DNA from 2 places in the Simplicispira sp. genome. Region 1 is predicted to be linked to the other one. Evidence: predicted binding sites of a transcription regulator. Region 1 holds the regulator's gene; the other holds the start of a gene.
What was found. The regulator FliA, encoded in region 1, starts transcription of late flagellar genes. The targets are predictions, from matches to a motif close to CTAAAGTTTNNNNNNNNNNNGCCGNTA.
Positions count from the first base shown of each region.

Region 1 (7,959 bases):
TACATGCTCAAGCCACTGGACTTTGCTGCGTTTCCGTCAGTGCTGCTGCTGACCACGTTAATGCGCCTGTCGCTGAACGTGGCCTCTACGCGGGTGGTGCTGCTGGAAGGCCACACCGGCCCTGGCGCTGCGGGCGCAGTGATTGAGGCCTTTGGTCACTTTTTGATTGGCGGCAACTTTGCCGTGGGTCTGATCGTTTTTGCGATTTTGGTGGTCATCAACTTCATCGTGATCACCAAGGGCGCCGAGCGCATTGCCGAGGTGTCAGCACGCTTTACCCTGGACGCCATGCCCGGCAAACAAATGGCTGTGGATGCCGACCTGAACGCTGGCCTGATCGATGAAAAAGAAGCCAAGCGCCGCCGCCTGGAAGTGGCTGAAGAAGCCAACTTCTTTGGCTCCATGGACGGCGCCTCCAAATTTGTGCGCGGCGACGCGGTGGCCGGCATTCTGATCTTGCTGATCAACATCGTGGGCGGCTTTGTCATTGGCATGGTTCAGCACGGCCTGTCGGCCAGTAAGGCGGCTGACATCTACATCCTGATGGCCGTGGGCGATGCGCTGGTGGCACAGATTCCGGGGCTGCTGATCTCGGTGGCAGCGGCGATGGTGATTTCGCGCGTGGGCAAAGACTCGGACATGGGCCAGCAGATTGTTCACCAACTGTTCATGTCGCCGCGCGTACTGGGCGTAACGGCAGGCATTCTGATTTTGCTGGGCGTGATTCCGGGCATGCCGCATGTGGTGTTTCTGGGCATTGGTTCGGTACTGGGCTACCTGGCCTGGGTACTGATGCAGCGCGCCAAGGCACCTGTGCAAGAAGAAGCTCCCGCAGCCGCACCCACTGGCGACGGCGATGCCACCTGGGACGACCTGCAACCGGTCGATCTGCTGGGCCTGGAACTGGGCTACCGTCTGATTGCACTGGTGGACAAAAACCGCCAGGGCGACTTGCTGACCCGCATCAAGGGCGTGCGGCGCAAATTTGCCCAGGAAGTCGGCTTTTTGCCGCCCCCGGTGCATGTGCGCGACAACCTGGAGCTCAAGCCCAGCGCCTACCGCCTGACGCTGCGCGGTGTGGTCGTCGGCGAGGGCGAGGCCTTCCCCGGCATGTTCCTGGCCATCAACCCGGGCGGCATCTCTACCCCACTGATTGGCACACCCACCACCGATCCGGCCTTTGGTTTGCCCGCGCACTGGATCGACGAACAGCAAAAAGAAGCGGCGCAAATGGCAGGCTTTACCGTCGTTGATTCGGAAACCGTGATGGCGACACATTTGTCACACTTGATGCAAGTTCAGGCCACCAAGTTGCTGAGTCGCACAGAGACCCAACAGCTGGTGGAACACGTTGCCAAGCTGGCGCCCAAATTGATAGAAGAGGTGATCCCGAAAATGGTTTCGATCACGACGTTCCAAAAAGTGCTGCAGTTGCTGCTGGAGGAGTCGGTGCATATCCGCGACATCCGCACCATCATCGAGACGCTGGCCGAGCACGCAGGCAACACAGCCGACCCACAAGAGCTGGCACGGCGCGTTCGCATCGCCCTGTCGCCCGCCATCGTGCAGCAAATTTATGGCCCGACACGCGAATTGAGCGTGATTGCCATCGAGCCCGGCCTGGAGCGCCTGCTGGTGCAAGCCCTGGGCAACCCCGCAGGCCCGGCGCTGGACCCCGGTGTGGCAGACATCCTGACGCAAAGGGCAGCCGAGGTGGCACTGAAGCAGGAAGAGATCGGCCTGCCCGCCTGCCTGCTCGTGCCCGACGCCATCCGCAGCGCCATCTCACGCCTGGTACGCCGCATGGCACCACGCCTGCAAGTGCTGGGGCACAGCGAAATTCCTGAAACACACACCATCCGCATTGGGCCCGTCCTCAAAGGAGCATCGGCATGAACATCAAACGCTTTTACGCAGCCACCGCCCGTGAGGCACTGGCCAAGGCGCGCATGACCTTTGGGGACGGCACGCTGATTTTGTCCAACCGCCCCACACCCGACGGTGTGGAAGTGGTGGCGACGGCAGAAGAGTCGCTGAGCTCGTCTTTGGAGCGCGCAGACGACCTGCCCCTGTCGGCACCGGCGCCAGCACCGGAGGCATTCAAAGAAGCCTTCAAGCCAGCGCCCCAGCCCGCGGCACGTCCCCAGGCCAGCCCTGCACACACAGCCAGCGTGTCCGAGCGCAATCCGGTGCATGAAGACACCGAGCAATTGGCCATGAGCACGCTGTCGTTCCAAGACTATGTGCGTGAACGCATGCTGCGTCGGCGCCACGAGGCACTGCAAGGCAACGCCCCCGCCGAAGCACAGCAGCCTCTGCGCCGCGACCCGCGCGAGACCCGTGCCCCGCTGGCGCCCCTGGGCCAGCCAGCGCCGCTGTATGCCGCACCGGAGTACGCCCATGAACACCACCATCCAGCCACCACCATGCACCAGCCTGCGCTGCAAGTTCGCCGCGATCCGGCACCGGCCTTGATGCCGACGCCTGCGGTCAACGAACAAGGGCTGTTCCAGGAGCTGCAGTCCATGAAGGATCTGATTGAAGATCGCTTCAACACACTGTCCTGGCTGGGACAAGCCCGCCAGAACCCGATCCAGTCCAACCTGATGCTCAAGCTGATCCGCTCGGGCTACTCGCCCGCACTGGCACGCACGGTACTGGAACGCCTGCCCGACGATCTGGGTGCAGGCGAGGCCGTGCGTTGGCTGATGGGCGTACTGGAGCGCAACCTCAAAACCGATGCTGGTACACGTCCGCTGTACGACGAAGGCGGGGTGTATGCACTGGTAGGCGCCACTGGCGTGGGCAAAACTACCACCACCGCCAAGCTGGCAGCGCTGTGCGCCCGTATCCATGGGCCCTCCAGCGTAGGGCTGATCACACTGGACACCTACCGCGTGGGTGCCCACGACCAGTTGCGCACCTACGGCCGCATGCTGGGTGTAGTGGCTCACCTGGCACACGACCAGGCAGCCCTGCAAGACCTGCTGGGCCTGCTCAGCGGCAAAAAGATGGTGTTGATAGACACCGCAGGGGTGGCCCCCCGCGATCCACGCAAGCGCGACATGCTTGATGTGCTGGATCTGCCCCATATCAAGCGGCTGCTGGTGCTCAACGCAGGCAGCCATGGCGATACCCTGGATGATGTGCTCACTGCCTTCAAGACCACCGGGTCGCAGCAAGCCATCTTGTCCAAGGTGGACGAGGCCGTCAAACTCGGCCCTCCACTGGATGCGCTGATCCGCCACCAGATGGTGCTGCGCGGTGTCACCAATGGCCAGCGCGTCCCCGAAGACTGGGAAGCGGCCGATGCCAACAAGCTGGTGGGCATGTCCATGCGCTCGCCTGCACGCTCGGCATTCGACCCCAAAGAAACAGAGTTGAACTTCTTCTTCTCACGAACCACGGAGCATGTCTCCGACAGGGGGCTGATCCATGCTTGAGAACAGTTTTCACCAAGGTACGGGCTTGCACTGCAACCGACCACAGGATGAGTTGCGCCTGTTGGTCGTGGCCAGCCGGGAAGATGCACGGCAAACGCAGGAAACCTTGTGGCAGGTCTGCGCGCACCTCCAGCGCTTGGGCTACCCCGTGGTGGTGCTGGATGCCACCGCCGTCGAAACAGACCGCACCCCGGGACTGTTGCAATTATTGACGCACTCGCCCTGGGACAACGGCGGCCAGCCACATGCCAACGCCAACACATCGACACTGACCGTAGTGCCTGCTGCACTGGGTTTGCTGACACTGGTCAACACCGCCCAGCGCAAAGGCCTGCCACTGCAAACCCTTGAGCCTCTGGAGCCTATCTTCCGGCGCTACGCGGTCGTAGTGTTGCACGCCCCGCTGGAGTTACTGACCTCGCCCTTGCTGGCGGGTAGCCCGGCCATGCCACTGCTGATCACGCACCCGGGCAAAACAGAGCTGGTGGAGTGCTACCGCCAACTCAAGCACCTGGCTATTCATGCCGGACTGACAGGCATGGTGGCTTACATGGCGCCGTCGGATGATGCCGCCGCGCAAGACCAGGCCCGGGAAAACATCCAGGCCCTGGAGCGCTGCGCGGCGCACCACCTGGGACAACGCCTGCGCGCTACGCTGCTGCATGAAGACCGCGCCCAAGACATGCAACGCCTGGCGTTGCTGCTCCTGGAAAACGCGGGCACCATCACCGCCCCGGCGCCGGTGTCTTGGCCACTCAACCCGCTGGCAAGCTCGGCCATCTACGCGCCTTTTGTCCAAAGCCACTGAAGTGATGTACACCGCCAAAGGCCAGCTTGATCGCGACGCCCTGATTCGCCAGTACCTGCCACTGGTGCGGCGTCTGGCAAACCACATGATCGCCAAACTGCCACCCAACGTGGAGTTGGACGATCTGGTTCAGGTCGGCATGATCGGGCTGACCGAAGCGTTGTCGCGTTATGAAGCCACCCAAGGCGTGCAGTTCGAGACTTTCGCCACGCAGCGCATTCGTGGCGCCATGCTGGACGAACTGCGCGAAGGCGACTGGATGTCACGCAGTTCGCGCAAAAGCCAGAAAGACATTGAGCGTGCGGTGCAACGGCTGGAGCAAAAGCTGGGCCGCAGCCCGCTGGAATCAGAGATTGCCCAAGAAATGGAGATGAGCCTGTCGGACTACCAGTCGCTGCTGGGCAAGGTGCGCGGCACACAGCTGGTGTACCTGGAAGATATGGCGCATGGCGAGGGCGATGATGGCGAGGGCTTTCTGGAGCGCCACCTAGCAGACACAGGCACAGATCCGGTGAACTTGCTGCGTGACCAGCGGCTGCGCACCGCCCTGGTCAGTGCCATCCATACCTTGCCCGAGCGTGAGCAATACATCATGGGCATGTACTACGAGCACGACATGAACCTCAAGGAAATCGCTGCGGTACTGGGCGTGACCGAATCGCGCGTGTGCCAACTGCACAGCCAGTCGATTGCGCGATTGCGCGCCAAAATGCGGACACACTGAGCACCTGCCTGCTCCATCAAAAAAGGCCAGTCGCCCACAGCGACTGGCCTTTGTTTATACAACCCGCCCGTATCAACCTGCGGCGCTGTAAATGCGTGCTGCGCCAGAAACACCCGCAGAAAACCCCAGGCCCGGGGCATAGGTGGGAGCGCTCTCAGCGGGGGGCAACAGCACCTCCGCTTGGCGATCTGCCACAGCGGCCAAGCGTGCCAGGCTGTCACGGTGAATGGACAGTGTGGCATGAATCTGCTGAATCCGGCGCTGTAGTGGCTCGGACAGAACCTGCCCCTGAAGCCCGCCCAAGGCGGCCACAAAATCAATGGCGACCTGGCGCATCTGCTCACTGCACGTCTGCAATGCAAAAGGATCGGGCGCCAACAACGCCGCAGACAACTCTTGCAACTGTGCCTCTACGGCCACCAGCGCATGCTCCAGAAAAGAGGGGGAAGAACGCATCATGGGAATAGGCTCAGACGGGTAGTAAAACAAAAAGAGAAACTGCCACCGCCAGCGCTACGCGTCGTGCCGCCCCATGCGAGAGAGCACTTCTTGCGCGTTGGAGAGCAACTTGTCTGCAATGGCAGAGGCATCAATGCGGAACGTGCCTGCGTCAATGGCAGCACGCATGGCTTTAACGCGGACCGCATCAAAATCTCCCGCAGCCCGGCCTGGTGGTTCCAGATCGCGGGCGCTGCGCGAAAAAGTGACAGTGCTGGGCGCACGGCTGGCCGAAGCGGCTGGAGCGCTTTTGGCAAGCCCGTCAGCAGCCGATGCAGCAGCCTGGGCCTGCTTGGCAGGCCCTGAGTGCACTACGGTGCCGGGCAACTCGGGTTGGTGTCCTATCTTTATCACTTTGTCCTCCACCGCCTCTTGGATTGCGAGGCGTCAGTGCCTTGTTATCGGCCTGTGGGGGTTGGACTTTAGCGCCCAAGTGAATCTGTTACAGAGAGACATCTACGGTGCCGTTCTCGCTCACCACACCCGTGACGGTCTTGCCATTGGCCATGCGCACACGCACCGTCTCGCCGACGGCCCCTGCGGCCATGGCCTGGCCTGCGGCGCTGATCGCAAAACCAGGCCCTTGGGACACCACACGCACCTGGGCACCGGCCTGAAACAGGCGTGGTGCCCGCAGCATGGACTGGCGCAACGCCTGGCCGGCCTGCAACGAGCGCGCAGCCACCTGGCCCACCCATTGCTCAGGATCAGCCACCACAGAGGCTTGCTCTGCGGCCCAGTCCACCTCCGTCTGCACCGCATCGGCCTGCGACAACACCGCTCCCGAGGCCACGCTGCCGGTCAGTACCCAGGCCGGGCCATACGCCTTGACGGTGATGGGTAAAAACACGTTCCAGCGCGCGGGCCCAGCCACACAGCGCAACCCCAGACGGGAGCGTCCCCACAGCCGGGTACCCGCAGGCAAATAAGGCTCTACGCGCTCACATGGCGCCAAGCGCAGACGGGGGTCCAATGCCCCCACAGCCACCTCCATGCGCAGCACCGAAGCGGCAGCAGCCGGGCTGCTTTGCAATGCCTGCTCAATCCAGTGCTGGGTGAACTGCTCCAGGTTTTGCTGCGTTTGCGCCTGCACGGCTGGCACACCGCACAGCACGGCCAGACAAGCCAGCGCACGCCGCAACCCCGAGCGCAAAGGTAAGCGCCGGGATGGCAACGGGGTGGAAAAAGCGTTTTCTTGCATGGCAAACCTCCAAAAAATGCACGGCAACGCCCGCGCGCGCAGCAGGCGAGGCGATGGCATGGCCCCACCACTATCGCAGTGGCGGCAAAAACCGATGGGGCGAACTGCGCACCAAAGCCCGCGTTCTTCGTGCTTTAGCAAACTGGGGGCTTTTTCATAATTGCCCACAGGCCAAAGCCACCCCCAGCGGTAGGCAACGGCACACCATGAACCCACGGCAAGAGGCGCAGCCATGATCAACAAGATGACCGAGCGACTGGACTTCCAGGGCAACGCACTGCTGCTGCGTGCCGAGCGCCAGCGCACCATCGCCAGCAACATTGCCAACGCCGACACGCCGGGCTACGTGGCCCGTGATTTCCATTTCGCCAATGCCCTGCGCGAGGCCACCGAAGGCGGCAAACGCCTGGGGGACACGCGCATGGCGCTGGCCCCCGTCACCCACACCAGCCACGCCCCCCTGCCCACCGTAGAGATTGGCAACACCCGCACCGGCACCAACCCCGCCGCCATGGGCTACACCGTGCAGACGCAACCCAGCCTGGACAACAACACCGTAGACCTGGACCGCGAGCGCGCCAACTCGGTCGATAACGCTGTGCGCTATGAGGCCGCACTGCGCTTTATCAACGGCACCGCCAAAACCATGCTCAGTGCCATCCAGGGCCAGTAACCCGACCACAGGAGCCGCACCATGTCGATGTTTTCCATTTTCAACGTCTCGGGCAGCGCCATCAGTGCGCAGTCGCAGCGTCTCAACGTGGTGGCCAGCAACCTGGCCAACGTGGACGCGGTGGCTGGCCCCGACGGCAAAGCCTACAAGGCCCGCCAGGCCGTCTTTCAGACCGTCCCCATGGGCGCCGACGGCACGGCTGGCGTGCGCGTCAGCAACATCCAGGAGAGCGACCTGCCTGGCAAGCGCATCCACGACCCCAGCCACCCGCTGGCCGATGCCGAGGGCTATGTCTCGCACTCCAACGTCAACGCGGTGGAAGAGATGGTCAACATGATTTCGGCCTCGCGCTCCTACCAGAACAACGTCGAGGTCATGAACACAGCCAAGTCGCTGCTGCTCAAGACCCTGCAAATGGGCCAATAAGGCCCGCCCCTGAAAGCGCACCGCCATGACGACCATCAACAACACCACTGCGGCCACCAGCGCCGCCGCCAGCACAGGCAGCACCACCGCCACACGCGATGTCAATGCCAACGACGCTGCCGCCTCGCAAGACCGTTTCCTCAAGTTGTTGGTGGCCCAGCTCAACAACCAAGACCCCATGAACCC
Region 1 covers NZ_JAQUAL010000135.1:618-8,576, forward strand. The annotation lists gene flhA (flagellar biosynthesis protein FlhA) at 1-1,896, shown strand, start outside; gene flhF (flagellar biosynthesis GTPase FlhF) at 1,893-3,443, shown strand; gene PHX69_RS13080 (hypothetical protein) at 3,436-4,251, shown strand; gene PHX69_RS13085 (RNA polymerase sigma factor FliA) at 4,256-4,975, shown strand; gene PHX69_RS13090 (hypothetical protein) at 5,048-5,434, opposite strand; gene flgM (flagellar biosynthesis anti-sigma factor FlgM) at 5,489-5,839, opposite strand; gene flgA (flagellar basal body P-ring formation chaperone FlgA) at 5,916-6,674, opposite strand; gene flgB (flagellar basal body rod protein FlgB) at 6,907-7,347, shown strand; gene flgC (flagellar basal body rod protein FlgC) at 7,369-7,773, shown strand; gene PHX69_RS13115 (flagellar hook assembly protein FlgD) at 7,799-7,959, shown strand, end outside.

Region 2 (16,860 bases), on a different contig from region 1:
CTGCTGTTTTGTCATCTGCAAGCTCCAACGTAATACCCAGCTGCACAAAGCGATCGCCCCCGGGGTCGGCCAAATTGACCACCATGTTTTCTAATGGCAAAAAGGTCGGCGCTACCGCAGCTTTGGGTGCAGCGGCGATAGGCTCTCCGTTCTCATCCAGCGCTTGTTTTTGCGACATGAACCAAGCAGCAGCACCACCAGCGACGATCAGCAACAGCAGCAGCACCCCGCCAATAAGGAGAAGCTTCTTGCTCTTGGCAGGCTTGGTGGCGGGCTCGGCGGCCGGGGCGGGGGTCGACACGTTGGATATTCCTTGCGACAAGCAGAAGGGGCCGACGCGCTTTAGACGCGCACAAGCCTATGGGTGATGGACTGCATTATTCAACATGCAGCCCCCCATAATAGCCAGAATAAAAGCATAAACCACTGGCATTCCACCGCGCCCCTGCATGCAAACAGGTCAGCGCCTAGACAAAAACATCCACAGCCTTATCGGTTAGCACCGCAGAGCGCTGACCACTGGCAGCAATGCCAGGAACTTGTACAGTCACTTGGCGAGCGCCACGCTGGCCCTCACGCTGTGCGCCTGCCTCTCCCGACTGCCCCCCCTGTCCCCCCGAATGGCCCACCGTGACGCCAGACAACTCCAACCCCTCACGGCCAAGCAGTTCACGCAGCTGGTCCACGCTAGCATCCAGCAATTCACGAGTCTGGCCTTGGTCGCTGCGGAAAGTGACATGTGCCTCCTTGCCCGTAAGCGCCACACTCACCTCCACCGGATGACCAGCGTGTTCCACCGTCAGTTCGGCATTCTGGATATTCTGGCTAACCCAGTACGCCACCTGTTCCGCTACAGTGTCTTCAGGCCCCAGCGCAGCAGACGGGTCAAAAGGCTGACCCACTTCAGCTGAATCGGGCAATGGTGCGGACGCAGCTGAGGTGCCCTGACTACCTGCACCCGCCAACGGCGCAATCCCCTCGCTGCCACGCGCAAGACCTTGTCCACCGCGCAACCATTCGGGCGCGCCCAGCGCGGCAGGGCCAGGTGCTACCAACGCCATGTCTGCCTGCGGCTGCCCTGCTGGCACTGCGGTAGCAGCAGACTCCCGACGATCAGAGGACGCCAAGGCAGATGCACCGATCGGCGGCACTGAGGCTGTCGGTGCGCCAGAGCCTCCTCCAATCGCCAGCACTTGGCGATCACTGGCACCTGCTTTCAGCGCGACGCTGGCCGCAGCCAGATCGCCGGTACCTACAGCGCCGAGCGCACGTGCACCAGCGCGCCGCGCCCCCAGCGCAGACGCGAGCGCCGTATGGGCAACGGGCTCCTCTGCGGCTGTATCGAACGCAGCCGTTTGCGCCACCAGCCCCAACTCTCCCCCGCCCCCTGCGTTGCGCGCACTGCCCAGTCCCAAGGCGCTCCCACCCCACACAGACTGTGCGATGGCGCCCACCTGCGGTGCAGTACCTGTCCCGCCCACCGCTACAACCTGCGACCCTGGCGATGCAACACCGCCCCAGCCGCCCTGCAAGGCCAGCAAAGCAGCCATGTCAGTGACAGGAGGCTCCGGCAGCACACTTGCAGGAATGGCCAACGGCAACAGTGGATCCTGACCAGGCAGCGCCAAGGCAGCATCGCCAAATAAAGTGGTGGATGGAGTCAAGTCTGACGCGGACACTGACACATCCTGCAAAACCTCACCACCCAACGCCGACAGCAATGACAAGAACTCGCCTGACCCGGCCGCTGCCGACAATCCATCCGAAGATGCCGGTTTGCCCCGGCTGGCTTGGGCACTGCCCTGGGGTGCCTGGGGGCTGGATATACGCACTTGCTCCATGGTCGCTGCTCCCGGCCCGCTAGAGGCCATTTGATGTTTTACGGTACTGCAAGGCCGCCCGTTCGTCGGTCTGCTTTTGGTCGCGGCGGGCCTGGGCATGCTCCAGCTCCAGGCGACGCTTGTCGGTAAGTTTCTTCAAACTGGCCAAGCGCAACTCAGTTTGCAGCAATCCTTGTTGCGCTGCTGCCACACGCCCTTCGTAATCTCGCACCACGGTGGTCTGCAAACCGATGGCATGGGCCAGACGCGCCATGAACTGGTAGTGGTGAAACATCACCTCCGGGGCCACCGTGGCATCGGCGCGCATACCCCAGCGGCCTTCGGTTTCGTTGGCATACCCCTGCAACTGCTCCATCTGCCCCTGGGCAGCTTGGTGCGCCGCACGCGCATTCTGTACTCCCTGGCGGGCAGCATCACGCTGACGCTCTGCTACTTCCACCGCCACCATCAGGCCTTTCAGTGCAGACACGGGTTCGGCCCTCCCATTACCTCAGTACCTGGGCCATGGCAGCGCAACTCTCATCCATGGAGGAGGCATCAAACATGCCCTGCTGCAAAAACGCAGCCATGGCCGGCTGGCGGCGAATGGCATCATCAAGCTGCGGATCGGAGCCACTCATGTAAGCCCCCACCTGCACCAGATCACGGCTCTTTTGGTAGCGCGAATAGGTGGCCCGGAACTGCCGCGCCAGCTCAAAATGCTCACGGCTGACCACGTTGTGCATGACGCGCGATGCCGACTGTTCGATATCAATTGCCGGAAAGTGCCCCATCTCGGCGAGTGCACGCGACAACACAATATGTCCATCCAAAATGGCGCGGGCTGCATCGGCAATCGGGTCTTGCTGGTCGTCGCCCTCGGAGAGTACGGTGTAAAAGGCGGTAATCGAACCCACCCCGTGCAGACCATTACCGCTGCGCTCCACCAGCGCGGGCAGCTTGGCAAAGCACGATGGAGGATAACCCTTGGTGGCCGGTGGCTCGCCAATGGCCAGGGCGATCTCACGCTGTGCCATGGCATAGCGCGTGAGCGAGTCCATCAGCAGCAATACATGCTTGCCTTTGTCCCGAAAATGCTCGGCCACCGCTGTGGCATACGCCGCACCCTGCATACGCAACAGCGGCGGGGCATCTGCTGGCGCAGCCACCACCACAGCACGCCCCCGATCCTCAGCGCCCAAAATATCTTCCACGAATTCTTTGACTTCGCGGCCCCGCTCTCCAATCAGCCCCACCACGATCACATCGGCCTGGGTATAGCGAGCCATCATGCCCAACAGCACGCTCTTACCCACACCCGAACCGGCAAACAGCCCCAAGCGCTGACCCCGCCCCACCGTGAGCAGCGCATTGATGGCGCGCACCCCAGTGTCCAGCGGTGCGCGCACCGGGTCACGGTCCATGGCGTTGATGGGACGGCGATCCATGGGCTCGGCCGCCACATCCAGCACCGGCCCGCCGTGGTCCAGCGGCAGTCCTTGCGAGTCCACCACGCGCCCCAGCAAACCATCACCCATGGGCAAACGCAACATGCCCACTTGGCTGACAGGCCGCGAGGGCTCACCCAAACGTGGCCTCGGGACATACGGCGGTGCTGGCACCACACTGGCACCACTGGACATACCGTGGACATCGCCCGCTGGCATCAAAAAGGCACGGTCGTCAGAAAAACCCACCACCTCGGCCAGCACCGGCTCCTGACCCGGCATTTGCAGCATGCACTGCGAGCCCACCGGCACACGGATGCCCGAGGCCTCCAGCACCAGTCCGGTCAGGCGCGTCAGGGTGCCGCGCGTCTCCAGCGGCACGCCATCGGCCAAGCGCGCGCGCGCACCTGCCATGAACTGCGTCCAATGCTCCGCAGCAAAGGCATCTTCAGATGCCATCATCGTCCCCACCGGGCGCCAACTCAGGCTCCCACGCCGCAGCCAGCCCCAGAGGGGCAATCGCACGCTGCCAACGTTTTTCCAGGCTGCCATTTACCACCGTGCCAGCCGCATCGACCAGGCAGCCGCCCGGCGCCACCGCTGCATCGGCCACCCACTGCACCGAGGCCTGTGGCATTTCTGCACGCAAGGCATCGGCCACCGCAGCATGGTCTTGCGGATGCAACCGTACCGTGGCGGGGCGCCCGTCCGACACCACCATCTCCAGCGCCTCGCGCACCACGGGCAACAAAGCCTGCGGGTTAGCGCGCAGTTCCTGGCGCACCACCTGGCGGGCGATATCACAAGCCAGCTCCAGCACGTCTTGCGCCATGTGTTGCTGCATAGCCTGCAACTGCGCTTGCAGCGTCTGCACTACCGCCTCCAGGCGCAAAGCGGCCTCTTGACCTTGCCCAGCCACGTATTCATCCAGGCGCTGCTGCCACTCCAGCGCAGCCTCTGCGCGGCCCTGCTCCTGGCCCTGGGCATGGGCTTGCTGTACAGCCGTATCGCGATCCTGCTGTGCCTGCGCCTGGTACTCCAAGAGCATTTGCTGCGTCTGTGCAGCGTGTGCCTCTTGCTGCGCGCGCAACTGTTCTTCTTGCAATGCCTGCTCGGTGGCCAGCTTGTCTTCCGCTGAAAAAATCTTCAGGCCCGAGCCATCCACTGCACCAAACTGCACCGGTGTAGCGTGCCCCAGCTCTTCGCGGGGAATAAAGCGCGTGTAAGCGCTGCGGTATTTAGACGAAGCTGTCATCTGCGCCACCACCAATCACCACCTGACCTTCGTCGGCCAAACGGCGCACGATCTTGATGATTTCTTTTTGCTGCTCTTCCACTTCGGAAAGTCGCAACGGGCCACGGGCCTCCAGGTCTTCGCGCAGCGACGCCGAAGCACGCTTGGACATGTTGTTCAGGAACTTGTCCATCAGCTCCGACGATGCCCCCTTCAATGCCACGATCAGTGTCTCGGAAGCCACCTCGCGCAACACGATCTGGATAGAGCGGTCATCGAGTTTGACCATGTGCTCGAACACGAACATCTTGTCCATGATCTTTTGGGCCAGCTCAGGATCATGGCTGCCAATCGACTCAAGTACTGAGGACTCGATGTTCGAGCCCAACAGGTTGATGATTTCTGCCGCTGTCTTGACGCCGCCCAGCGACGTCTTGCGAATCTTGTCACCCCCAGCCAGCACCTTGAACAGCACCTCGTTCAGGTCTTTCAGCGCAATCGGCTGAATACCTTCCAACGTGGCCACGCGCAGCATGACCTCGCTGCGCTGGCGCTCGGTAAATTGCTTGAGCACCGCAGCCGATTGCTCGTACTCCAGATGTACCAGAATGGCCGCAATGATCTGCGGGTGCTCACCACGCAACAGTTCAGCCACCGACAGCGGGTCCATCCACTTCAGGCTCTCAATGCCCGAAACGTCACCGCCCTGCAAGATACGGTCAATCAGCAAAGAAGCTTTGTCGTCGCCCAGCGCACGCTTGAGCACCGAGCGCACATAGTCGCTGGTGTCGGACACCAGCAAACTCTGGGCCGCTGCCGCGTTGGTGAACTTGTTGATCACCTCATCGACCTTGTCGCGCGAAACCGAGCGCATGCGCGCAATGGCCTCGCCCAGCTTTTGCACCTCTTTGGGTGAGAAATGCTTGAAAACCTCTGATGCCTCTTCCTCGCCCAATGACATCAGGAAGATGGCTGCATCGTTGAGACCTTGCTCATCCATAGTGAAAATCCATCCTGTTGCAGGGGGTCAGCCAGCGTCGCCGTTGACCCACGTTTTCACAATGTTAGCCACAGCAATCGGATTCTGGCGCGCCAGGGCACGGGCATCCTCCAGGCGCAATTGCTCTGGCGTAGGCTGGGCGGGGCCTGGCGACGGCAGCGCTGGGCGCTCCAGAGCCTCGGCTTCCAGCGCATCAAGCTGGGAACTCTCGGCAGCGGGTGGCGCTGCCATCGCCTTCAGCGCCGGACGCATCAGGCCCAGCAGCAGCAGGCCGGCAAACAGGGCCAGACCGATGGGCCAGGCAAAGTTCTGCGCCAACGCCACAGTTTCAGGCTGCTTCCACAGTGGCACGTCTTCGGTCTTGATCTCCTCGATCTGGAAGGGAGTGTTCATCAGGTTGACCGAATCGCCACGCTCAGCATTGAAGCCAATCGTTTCACGTACCAGTGCCGTCATTTGTGCCAACTGCTGGGGCGTCAAAGGCTTGGTGATGGGTTTGCCTTTTTCATCGACGGCATTTTGGTAGTTGACCACCACCGCAGCGCTCACACGCTTGACGGCGCCGCTGCTGCCGCGCGTCACACGCACCGTTTTGTCCACCTCATAGTTGGTGATCGACTCGCGCTTGCTGTTGCTTGATGACTGCTGGCCACTGCCACCGGCGGCGGCCAATTGCGGCGCGGCACCGTTGATGGGCGCCGCCGCTGGCTGGGGCGGCTGGTTGGCCACCGACCCGGGTACGCCCGTAGCCACAGTGTTGCCATCCTGGGAGTTGGTGCTCTCCACCACCTGCTGGCTGCGGATGGCGCTGGCATCGGTGGACAAATTGGGACGGTGCTGCTCCGAGGTCGATTCGGTGCGGCTGAAGTCCACCTCCGCCGTCACCTGGGCCTTGATGTTGTTCTTGCCCATCACCGGCTCCAGAATATCCATCACGCGCTTGGTGTAGAGCTGCTCGATTTGCTGCACATACATCAGCTGCTGGGCATCAAAGCCCTTGTCATCCGCGCCATCGGGCGACTTGGACAGCAACTTGCCCGAATCGTCCAGCACGCTCACTGCTGAAGGTGCCAGTTCAGGCACGCTGGATGCCACCAGATGGACGATACCCGCCAATTGCGTGCGATCCAGGATACGGCCTGGGTACAGGCTGACCAGAATCGATGCCGAAGGCTTTTGCTGCTCGCGGAAAAAACCATTCTGGTTGGGCAGTGCCAAATGCACACGGGCACTTTGCACCGACGACAGCGACTGGATGGAGCGCGTCAGCTCGCCCTCCAACCCCCGTTGGAAATTCAACCGCTCCTGAAATTGCGTCTGACCAAAACGGTTGGCCTCGGTCAGCTCAAAACCTGACACCGAACCCTTGGGCAAACCTTGCGATGCCAGACGCAGGCGCACATCGTGCACGCGGTCGGTAGGCACCATGATGGAGCCACCCCCATCACCGTGCTTATAGGGCACGTTCATTTGCGACAACTGCGCCACGATGGCTCCGCCGTCTTTGTCACTGAGGTTGGAAAACAGCACTTTGTAATCAGGCTGGCGGTTGAGCAGCACCGCCGCCACGATGGCAGCCAGTAGCAAAACCACGCCCAAACCCAAGCGCAAGCGCTGGCCACGATCCAGAGCGGTCAGGCGCTGCAACCAGGCGGGTCTGGCAGGCGGATTGGCATTGAGGGGTATTTCAGCAACTGCGGACATCTTTTTTTCCAGTATGACGGGCCCGGTGACGGACCTGGCGTGCGTTCGATTATTCGGAACCCGCCCCAACGCACTCGCCAGATAAGCCCCACCTTTGGCCATCTATTCGCCCTGATAAATGCGCCCGTCGTCCCTACGATTGCACCCATCGCCACCTTAATGAGCAAGACCACCATGGACCTCCGCATCAACTCCGTTACCGCCCCACTGTCTGGCGCAGGATCGCTGCGCCGCGCCACCTCTGTTGCACCTGAAGGTGGCGCCCAGGAGCAAGGCTTCTACACCGAATTCAAAAGCGCGCTGAAATCGGTCAGCGCGTCGCAAAACTACTCCACCGCACTGCAACGCGAAGTGCAGCTGGAAAACCCCAACGTCAGCCTGGAAGAGACCATGCTGGCCATGCAAAAGGCACAAATTGGCTTCCAAGCCTCATTGCACGTGCGAAACCGCCTGGTGCAGGCCTACACCGACATCATGAACATGCAGGTCTGAGCGCCCAAATTACTATTATTTTTATAGCTGCTAGCGCACGTCCCGCAAGGGCCAGAGCACAAAAAGGCCCAAATTTTGGGCCTTTTTTGCGTGGATGACCGGGCCGTGTGCTCTGCGGGCCGCGCCCACAAAAAAGCCCTGTTGCAATAACAGGGCTTGCCGTGGAAAAACAAGAGAGCGCGCAGCCCGCGCGGCCTGCTGCGCTCAGTGCACCATCTGCGGCTGGCCTTCAAACATGTGCTCAAAGTGCGCCAGCCAAGGCTCTGCCAAACAACGGATCTGCGCATCGTTGCGCAAAATGCGCTGCATGATGCGAACCTTCTCGCGCCGGTGCTCGGGCAACAACTGCTCTTCGGTGGCCTTGGCACGCAACTGCTCGATCAGCACCGCGCAAGCGCCTTCGTAGCGCACCACACCATCCCAATCTTTGAGCTTGGCCGCCTCCAGCATCTTGACGCTGCTGTCTTCTATGGCTTTGTAGTAATCAATCAGCATTGCTGGCATGGCTTACGTCTCCATCGTCACCGTGCCGGAAGCACGTGGCCGCTCAGCGGCAGGTTTCTTGATCTCGTTCCAGCCCTGGGCGATGGGCTCAATCAAACGCGCGACTTCTTCCAGAATGGCGTCATCGTTGCGAATGTTGGCCTGTATCAGGCGCTGCAAGCAGTAGTCATACAGCGCGCCCAGGTTTTGCGCCAGCTCACCACCGCCATCGCGGTCCAGCGCCGTGCCCAAGCCCTCTTCAATAATGCGGATGGCCTTGGAGATGCTGCTGCATTTGAGCGGCACGTCGCCGCGCGCCAAAGCACCGCGAGCAGACGTAATGGCACCCAGAACACCGTCATACAACAAGCTGACCAACTGGTGCTGGTCAATCGTGTGCATACTGGTTTCCACATTGATCCGCTGGTAAGCGGAGGCTGCGCGGGGGTTGTAGGCGGTAAACATGCTGCTATCCCTTGGGTTACTTGTTCAATTTATCGGCCATTGCCGCAAAAACTGAAGGCACTATCAACCCGATGATTTATTCCAGGCGGTGACTTGCTGGGAAATGTAGGCATTGAGCCCGTTGAGGGTGCTCATTTGCCTGTCCAGCGCGGTGTAGCGGGCGGTGGTGCGTTTCTCAAATTCGTTGACCCGTGCGTTCACACGTTCCTGATCCTTGGCATTGCGCTTGAGGCTGGCCTCCAGCACCAACTCTTTGGACTTGAAAAACCCGTCAGTGGAAAGCAAGTTGGTGGTCAGCGCCTTGAGCTTGACAGCCATGCCTTCAGTGCCGGTGGCGTCATCGCCCCGGAAGAATTTTTTCACCTCTTCGGCGTTGCTATTCAGGGCTTTGTTCAGCTTACTGGTGTCCAAGGTGAGTTCACCACCCAAAGCGGCGGTGGCGGCCGGGTCGGTGCTGGTTTTTTGAACCACACCAATGTCTGACAGGTGCTTAAAAAGTGCCGAGCCCCCCGCCTCCCGAATGGCCGAGCGCAGCGCGTTTTGCAGCCCTACCACGGTAGAGTCACCCTGCAACAGTCCCGCCGACTTGGCACCCTTGTCGTATTTGGTGGCCTCGTTCAGCACCGCATTGATACCGTTGTAGGCTTTGACAAACGCTTCGATGTTGGCCTGGATGGCCGAGTTGTCTTTGGCCACCGTGATGGTGATGGGCTTGCCCACATCAGTGACCTGCTCCGCCTTGAAAGTCACACCAGAGACGCTATTGGCAAACGTGTCAGTGGACGACTCCACGACAATACCATTGATTTTGGCCTTGGCGTTGGCCGCCAACTGGGTGGCGGCAGTATCGATCTGCGCGCTGCTCAAGCGCGAGAGGCCAGTGTTGTCTGCATCAGCGGGGGCGTACACATACGGATCGGCCTGGGTACCCGAGCCACTTTGGATATCTTGCGCCGTCACTTGAAACCCTGACTCCAGCCCGGTCTCCTTGCTGCGCAGCAACAGGCGCTGGCCATTGGCATCGGTCAGGACGGTGGCAGTAACGCCCGCATTAGAGCCGTTGATCTTGCTGGCAATATCGGACACGGTGTCGGAGGCCGACACATTGATCTCTATCGGTGTACCCGCCTTGGGCACAAAAGTGCCAGTGGCTCCCGGCGTAGTAGCCCCCCAGCTGCCCAACTCAATCTTGAGCTTGCCCGCCCCCACTGCGCCACTGACAGAGCCTGATGCGGTGGACTGTGCCTTGGCCAGGCTTTGTACTTCCACCGTAAAGCTGGTGGCCAGCGTACCACCCACTGCAGTAGCACTCACAAACTTGCTGTCGGACGAGGTGGTGGCAACGGCGTTCCAGCCCGTCACGCTGGTCAGCTTGCTGGCAGCATCGGACAGCTCCGAGACCAGCGACTTGATTTGCCCGAAAGCAGAAATTTTGGTTTTGGTGGTGACAGCCTGCACCTCAAGGGTGGCAAGCGGCCGCCGCTCCAGCTTGACCAACTCAGAAATGATGTTCTTGACGTTAAGACCGTTGGTTCCGATGCCGGGTGAAGAAAGGGTCGCCATACAAACCTCCTGAAAGCAGATGCAATGCAAATTATGGCGCGCATCGTGTTTTTTGAACTACGGTAAATGCACCGCTAAACCTGCCAATTCGCGCGCTATGGTCTTGGTAGCGCATAAAAAAAGGTGGTGGCACCTGAATGCCACCACCTTCATTGCTGCATGGCAGCGGCGCGATTAACGCAGCAGGGCCAACACGCCTTGTGGCAGCTGGTTGGCCTGGGCCACCATGGCGGTACCAGCCTGTTGCAGGATCTGCGAGCGCGACAGGTTGGCAGTTTCTTGCGCAAAGTCGGCATCCAGAATGCGCGAACGTGCGGCAGACAGGTTCTCCGAACTGGTTTGCAGGTTCGAAATCGAAGTTTCAAAGCGCGATTGCAAAGCGCCCAGGTCGGCGCGGGTACCGCTGACAAAAGCCAGGGCCGAATCCACAGTCTTCAGCGCTTCAGTGGCCTTCTTAAAGGTGGTGATGTCCAGATCGGCCACTTTTTGCAGGCTCGAAGACTTGGAGACATCCGCATCGGTAGTCACCACAGTGCCCGAGATGGTGGGAGTACCAGTAGTCTCATCCACGCTTTCTACCGCACCGTACTCGGCAGCAGCCTCATCCAAATAACCCGGCTCAGTAGCTGTGCCCAAGCTAAACGACTTTTCCGAATCCAGCACCAGGTAGCCACCGATCGCAGCGCCGTTGGTATCACTACCCAACACTACAGGGGTAGTGCTGGCATAGCCCTGTTGGTTGAGCTTGGAGACCTGGATTTGCGGTGTCACACCAGTTTCACGTTCAGTAGGAGTGCCTGCCAGTGCAAGATTGATGGTTTCTCCGCTGGCGTTGGTCAGCACAACGGCTTTGTTGTCGTCGCTGAGCGAAGCGGTCACGCCCGTTTTGGACGATTGCTGGTTCAGCGCAGAAATCGCCTCCGACAAACCATCCGAAGTGGCTGCCGACACCGAGAACGACACCTTTTGCGTAGTGTTGTCGCCCGAGGCAATGGCCAGCGTGTAGCTGCCTTTGACCATGTCCAGACGCGCTTCGGTGCGTGCAGTGGCGCTCACGCCGGTCTCGTCGCTGGACTGGTTGATTTTGGTAGCAGTGGCGGCAGCCGACTCGTTCTCTGCAATGGCGATGGTCTTGGAACCGGCAAAGCCGTTGATGGTCAAGTCGCCCTCTGCAATGCCGGTCGGAATAGCAGTATCGCCGGTAGTAAAACTCTGGGCAGCCTTGCCCGTTATATCCATCTGGTTGTTGCCGTAGGTGCTGGTACGCATGTTGGCGGTAGCCGCCACGATGGTCTGGTTGGCGTTGGCGCCCACTTGGAACTGCTGGGTACCAAAAGAGCCATCCAGCAGCTTGGCGCCGTTGAACTCGGTGGTTTGCGAGATGCGATCCAGTTCAGCCACCAGTTGGCCTACTTCTTTTTGCAGGGCTTGGCGGTCGCCAGCGCTGTTAGAGGCGTTGGCCGATTGCACAGCCAGTTCACGCACCCGTTGCAGGATGTCGCCCGACGCCTTCAGCGCGCCTTCAGCGGTTTGTGCCAGCGAGATACCGTCGCCAGCGTTGCGCACAGCTTGGTTCAAACCACGGATTTGGCCGGTGAAACGCTCCGAAATGGCCAAGCCAGCCGCATCGTCTTTGGCGCTGTTGATGCGCAGGCCCGACGACAGGCGGTTGATGGACTGGTTCAACGACGCTTGGCTGGTACCCAGATTGCGCTGTGCAGTCAAGGTGGCGACGTTGGTATTGATGGTGGAAGCCATTGCAAATCTCCTAAAAAGAACTGACTCATAAATGGCGTTGCCGCCAACAGGGCCTTAATGCTACGCACTTTGGGGCCCGGGTTCCTGATGCAACACAGCATCTTGGTTCCGCTACTAAGCTTTTCGGACGGGGCGCCAAAAACTTTAGGGCGCAAACACCAAGATTGGCAGGTTTTTCTTTGCTTTATCGGCGCAACGCCAAAAGCAGCGGTCTCCACAATCACCTCCATCGTTACCACAGAGTCGCCGGTGCGAGGACGTTTGAACCGGCAGTGTTTGTTTTCATCCCGCAGGAGTTTCCGCAATGGCCTCAACTATCAATACCAACATCGCATCGCTGACCGCCCAGCGCAACCTGGGGATGAGCCAGGCTTCGCTGAACAACTCCATCAACCGCTTGTCGTCGGGCCTGCGCATCAACAGCGCCAAAGACGATGCAGCGGGTTTGGCGATTTCCGAGCGCTTTACCAGCCAGATCCGTGGTTTGAACCAGGCCGCACGCAATGCCAACGATGGCATCTCGCTGGCCCAAGTGGCTGAAGGCGCGCTGAGCTCTTCGGGCAACATCTTGCAGCGCATCCGCGAACTGGCCGTGCAATCGGCCAACGCCACCAACAGCGCTGGCGACCGCCAAGCCCTGCAAAAAGAAGTAGGCCAACTGGTGGCTGAACTGGATCGCATCTCGCAAACCACCGAATTCAACGGCCAAAAGCTGCTGGATGGCACCTTTGGCACCTCGCAATTCCAGGTGGGCGCCAATGCCAACCAAACCATTGTGGCGGCCACGGCCAACCTGCGCACCAGCGTGTATGGCAACAACCAGAACACCCCGGCCAACGGCGCTGGTGCTGCACCCGCAGACCCTACCGCCTTGGCCAACCCGTTTGCCAACGGCACGACCGCATCGGAAAAAGTGGAAATTTTTGGCGCCTTGGGCACTGCCAGCATTGCCGTGGCTGAGTCTGTGGAAGGCGACCTCGAAAACCCACGGGAAACCGCCCAAACCATTGCCGAAAAAATCAACAACATCTCGGGTGATACCGGCGTCAACGCCAGCGCCCGCACCCAGATCAGCCTGAGCTTCAGCGCCCCCGGCAAATACACCCTGCTGCTGCAGTCTGACAACCTGCCGCCCCCCAACAGCGATGTCGCCGACGCAGCGGGCGAAGCTGCCGTTCGGGGCAGCCTGAAAAGCCTCTCGTTCGAGGTGCTCAACACCACCGGCTCCGACAAACTCTCGGGCGTGGTGCAGGCGGTGAACGAGCAATCGGCCAAAACCGGCGTGACGGCCTCATTGTCGCAAGACGGCCAGCGCGTCATCCTGACCAACCCCACCGGCAACGACATCACCTTGGGCACCACGACGGCCGAAAACGCTGGCGACGTGACCATAGAAAAGCTCGATGCCGCTGGTGTGCCGCTGGGCTTCGATCCAGAAAACCCTGACCAGCCAGGCTCCGCAGCCCAACAACTGCTTACCACAGACCTCGACCAGTTCGTCACCTCCAGCGGCTATGTGGTGCTGGACTCGGACAAATCCTTCTCGGTTCGGGATGAGGCAACAGCGCAATTTGGCAGCGCCTTCTTTACCGATGCAACAACAGACCCAGCTGTCGCCAGCTCCACACTGCAGCGCGTAGCCGACCTGGACGTCACCACCTTCGAAAGCGCCACCCAGTCCCTGAAAACCGTGGACGCGGCCCTGGCCTTTATCAGTAGCGAACGCGCCAACCTGGGTGCCCTGCAAGCGCGCTTCGAGACCACCATTGCCAGCCTGAACATCACCTCCGAGAACCTGTCGGCCTCGCGCTCGCGGATTTTGGATGCCGACTTTGCGATGGAAACGGCCAACCTCTCGCGCACACAAATCCTGCAACAGGCCGGCACCGCCATGGTGGCGCAGGCCAACCAGATTCCGCAGGGCGTGCTGTCGCTGCTGAAGTAAGGCGCCAACAGCGCTCTGCATTCTGGGAGACGCACCCTCATCGCTACATTTTTAATAGCTGCCAACGCTTGCCACACAAGCGCTGGTGGCTGTTTTTACATAAAAACACCCGCAGCACCGCTACAGCAAGGCCCAGGCAATGGGGCAGCCGCCATATTCAAAAAATGGCGGTAAACAATCGAAAAACCATTCAACTTCTGGTAACCCTTGACCGATAACATTGGTGTAGTAGGATGACTTTAAGCCCCCATAGGGGATGTTTAACCCACAACGCAGACGCGAACGGCCCGGCGTCTGCAAAGTTCACTGGCAGCGGCTGCTCAGACAAAGCAAGCGCGCCCGGGCACGGTTCTTCATTTGTGTAAATTTCCACTGAAAGGGTAACTACCATGGCCGACATCACGCTCACCTACAGCGCCACCACCTTCAAAGAAGCCGCCATCAACAACGGCGCCATTGCCAATGGCATCACCATCAAAATCGCCAACGGCACCTTCGCTGGCGACAACGGTGATTCGCTGCTGTGGCTGGATGCAGATGGCAACGTCCTGAACATGGCAGGCGTCCCAGCAGGTCTGACACCCGTTCTGGTCAAAACCTCCGCCACCACCGCCCGGCTGACCTTTAAAGGCACGGCGACAGCCCACGAAAACACAAACGACATCACAGTCGCCAGCGAAAATTTGGAGCTGTGGTTCGATGAGTCCCAGTTCGCACCAGGCGCCACCTTCGCAACCTCCGTGCTGGGAAAAGCCCTCGCCATCGACTTCAACAACAAAGTCACCACCGGCCTGACCTTGGTGCCCGAGGCAGGGGCAGACACCACCGCCTTCTACACAGCCGGCAACACTAAAACGGGTGCCAAAGACAACCTGCCCACCATTGGCGGCGTGGGCACCAAAGGCGAAACGCTCTATTTCTACAGCAACGACAAAATCCTCGACAAAACCATCACCACCAAAGTTGGTGATACAGGTGAGTGGACCTACGACCTGAGCGGCCTGGCAAGCAAGTTCAAAGACGGCACGCACATCGTTACCGTCAGCACCAGTGCCGACGGCAAGGGCGTCATGTCGAATCCTTTTGCCTTCACGGTCGATAGCAAAGCCCCTGCGGCCCCCTCGGTCACCGCCGTCAAGGGCGCCATCAGCGACACCACCCCCGTGCTGACGGGCAAGGCAGAAAAAGACGCCACCGTCAAGGTGTACAGCTCTGAGACCCAGGTCGATCCGATCGTGAAGGACGGTGCCGTTACCAACGCCAAGGACGTCACCCTGTTGGGCATCACCAAGGCCGACGCCAAGGGCCTGTGGACCTTGGCTGTGGACAGCTCCAACACCCTGCTGGCCAAAGACGGCGGCTACAAAATCTCGGCCAAGGCCATTGATGCAGCGGGCAACGCTACCGTCTCCAAGACCCAGACCAAAGACAACCTGACCATCGACACCACGATTGCTGAGTCCTCGCTGGCGATCGACGCGACCAAATCCAAAGGCAACTCGGTGGTGCTGTCTGGCAAGGTAGAAGGCGAAACCGGCGGCACGGTGCAGCTGTACGGCGGCGCAGACGGCTCGGTGGCCTTGGGCAAAGTCGCCAAGATCGGCAAAGACGGCTCCTGGAAAATATCGATCAAGCTGAACGAGGGTGAGCACGACCTGAGCGTGATTGCCACCGACGCCGCCGGCAACGTCTCGGCCAGCGCGGTTCTGGAGAAGACCATTGACACCAGCACCGCTGTCCCCACGCTGGAGCTGGCTGAAGGAGAAGGCAGTACCTGGTCCACCATGTACGGCACGGCTGAAGCAGGTGCCACAGTGACCGTGAAGAACGGCAGCACGGAAGTGGGCACAGCCACTGCCGACAGCACCGGCAAGTGGGTGCTGGACAACCCCACCGGCGCCCTCCCCACCAAAGACGGCACCCTCAAGCTCACGGCCACCGCCAAAGACACAGCGGGCAACGTCAGCAAGGCTTCCAGCCCTGCGGACGAATTCAAGTTCACCGCCAAGGCCGAGGACAAGACCGCCCCCACGCTGCTGTTTGCGGAAACCAGTGCCGATGGCAAGTCTGTCGTTCTGACCTACAGCCAGGCGCTGGCTACTGCCACAGCAGCCAAGACCGCGTACGACGTTACCGTGGGCACGACTAAAGACATTGAGCCCGCTTCTGTTACCTCCAGCGGCGCCAAGGTCACGCTGACGCTGACCGATGCCGTCAAGGCGGGCGAGACGGTCAAGGTGACGTACACGGCCCCTGCAGCTGAGACAACCGTTAAAGCCGACGACCTGGCCATTCAAGACAAGGCTGGCAACAACGCAGTGGCGTTGACCGATAAGGCAGTTACCAACCTGGTGCCGGCCACTGAGGAAGCGGGTGGCGGTGATGTGCCGGTATACGCGACAATTTCCACCATCACCCCCGGGACGGCCGTATTAGCGGTACAGCTGACAGAAGCGAATGGGGTCAAAGCAAGCTTGTACAACGGCGCCACAGAGGTCGTTTCTCAAACGTTCTCTTCGACCATGGCCTTGATCGAAGTAACGGCCCAGACCAGCGTGACCAACACAACGCTGCTCGTGACAAGCACCACTGGGGACACGACAGCCCCCGCAGTCCCGGTGGTGACGTTGGGTACAACCGGTAACGAGACCATCACGGTCGGTGATTTCAACTACATCTTCACCTTTGGTGGTTCCGATACCCTGAAGTTCACCGCCGACGCTCTGTCTGGGGAGAGCAAGTTTTCTGACTACTCGGTTGCTGATGACAGCATTCAACTGTCCAAGACTGCCTTTACAGCATTGGGTTCAGAAGGTGCATTGACTGCCGCTGAGTTTGAGTCTGGCGCTGACTTGACCGCTGCTGCAACGGCTGAAGGCCGCATCGTGTACAACACCACCAATGGCGCGCTGTACTACGATGCTGACGGCAGCGGTGCTACTGCTGCT
Region 2 covers NZ_JAQUAL010000008.1:14,212-31,071, forward strand. The annotation lists gene PHX69_RS01960 (flagellar basal body-associated FliL family protein) at 1-301, opposite strand, end outside; gene PHX69_RS01965 (flagellar hook-length control protein FliK) at 468-1,727, opposite strand; gene fliJ (flagellar export protein FliJ) at 1,861-2,310, opposite strand; gene fliI (flagellar protein export ATPase FliI) at 2,327-3,727, opposite strand; gene PHX69_RS01980 (FliH/SctL family protein) at 3,717-4,523, opposite strand; gene fliG (flagellar motor switch protein FliG) at 4,507-5,502, opposite strand; gene fliF (flagellar basal-body MS-ring/collar protein FliF) at 5,530-7,206, opposite strand; gene fliE (flagellar hook-basal body complex protein FliE) at 7,381-7,698, shown strand; gene PHX69_RS02000 (flagellar protein FliT) at 7,903-8,202, opposite strand; gene fliS (flagellar export chaperone FliS) at 8,206-8,646, opposite strand; gene fliD (flagellar filament capping protein FliD) at 8,710-10,209, opposite strand; gene PHX69_RS02015 (flagellin N-terminal helical domain-containing protein) at 10,384-11,967, opposite strand; gene PHX69_RS02020 (flagellin N-terminal helical domain-containing protein) at 12,272-13,912, shown strand; gene PHX69_RS02025 (Ig-like domain-containing protein) at 14,302-16,860, shown strand, end outside.
Region 2: a site for FliA is predicted at 12,089-12,115, ahead of PHX69_RS02015 (flagellin N-terminal helical domain-containing protein). Genes of this name have one in related genera too.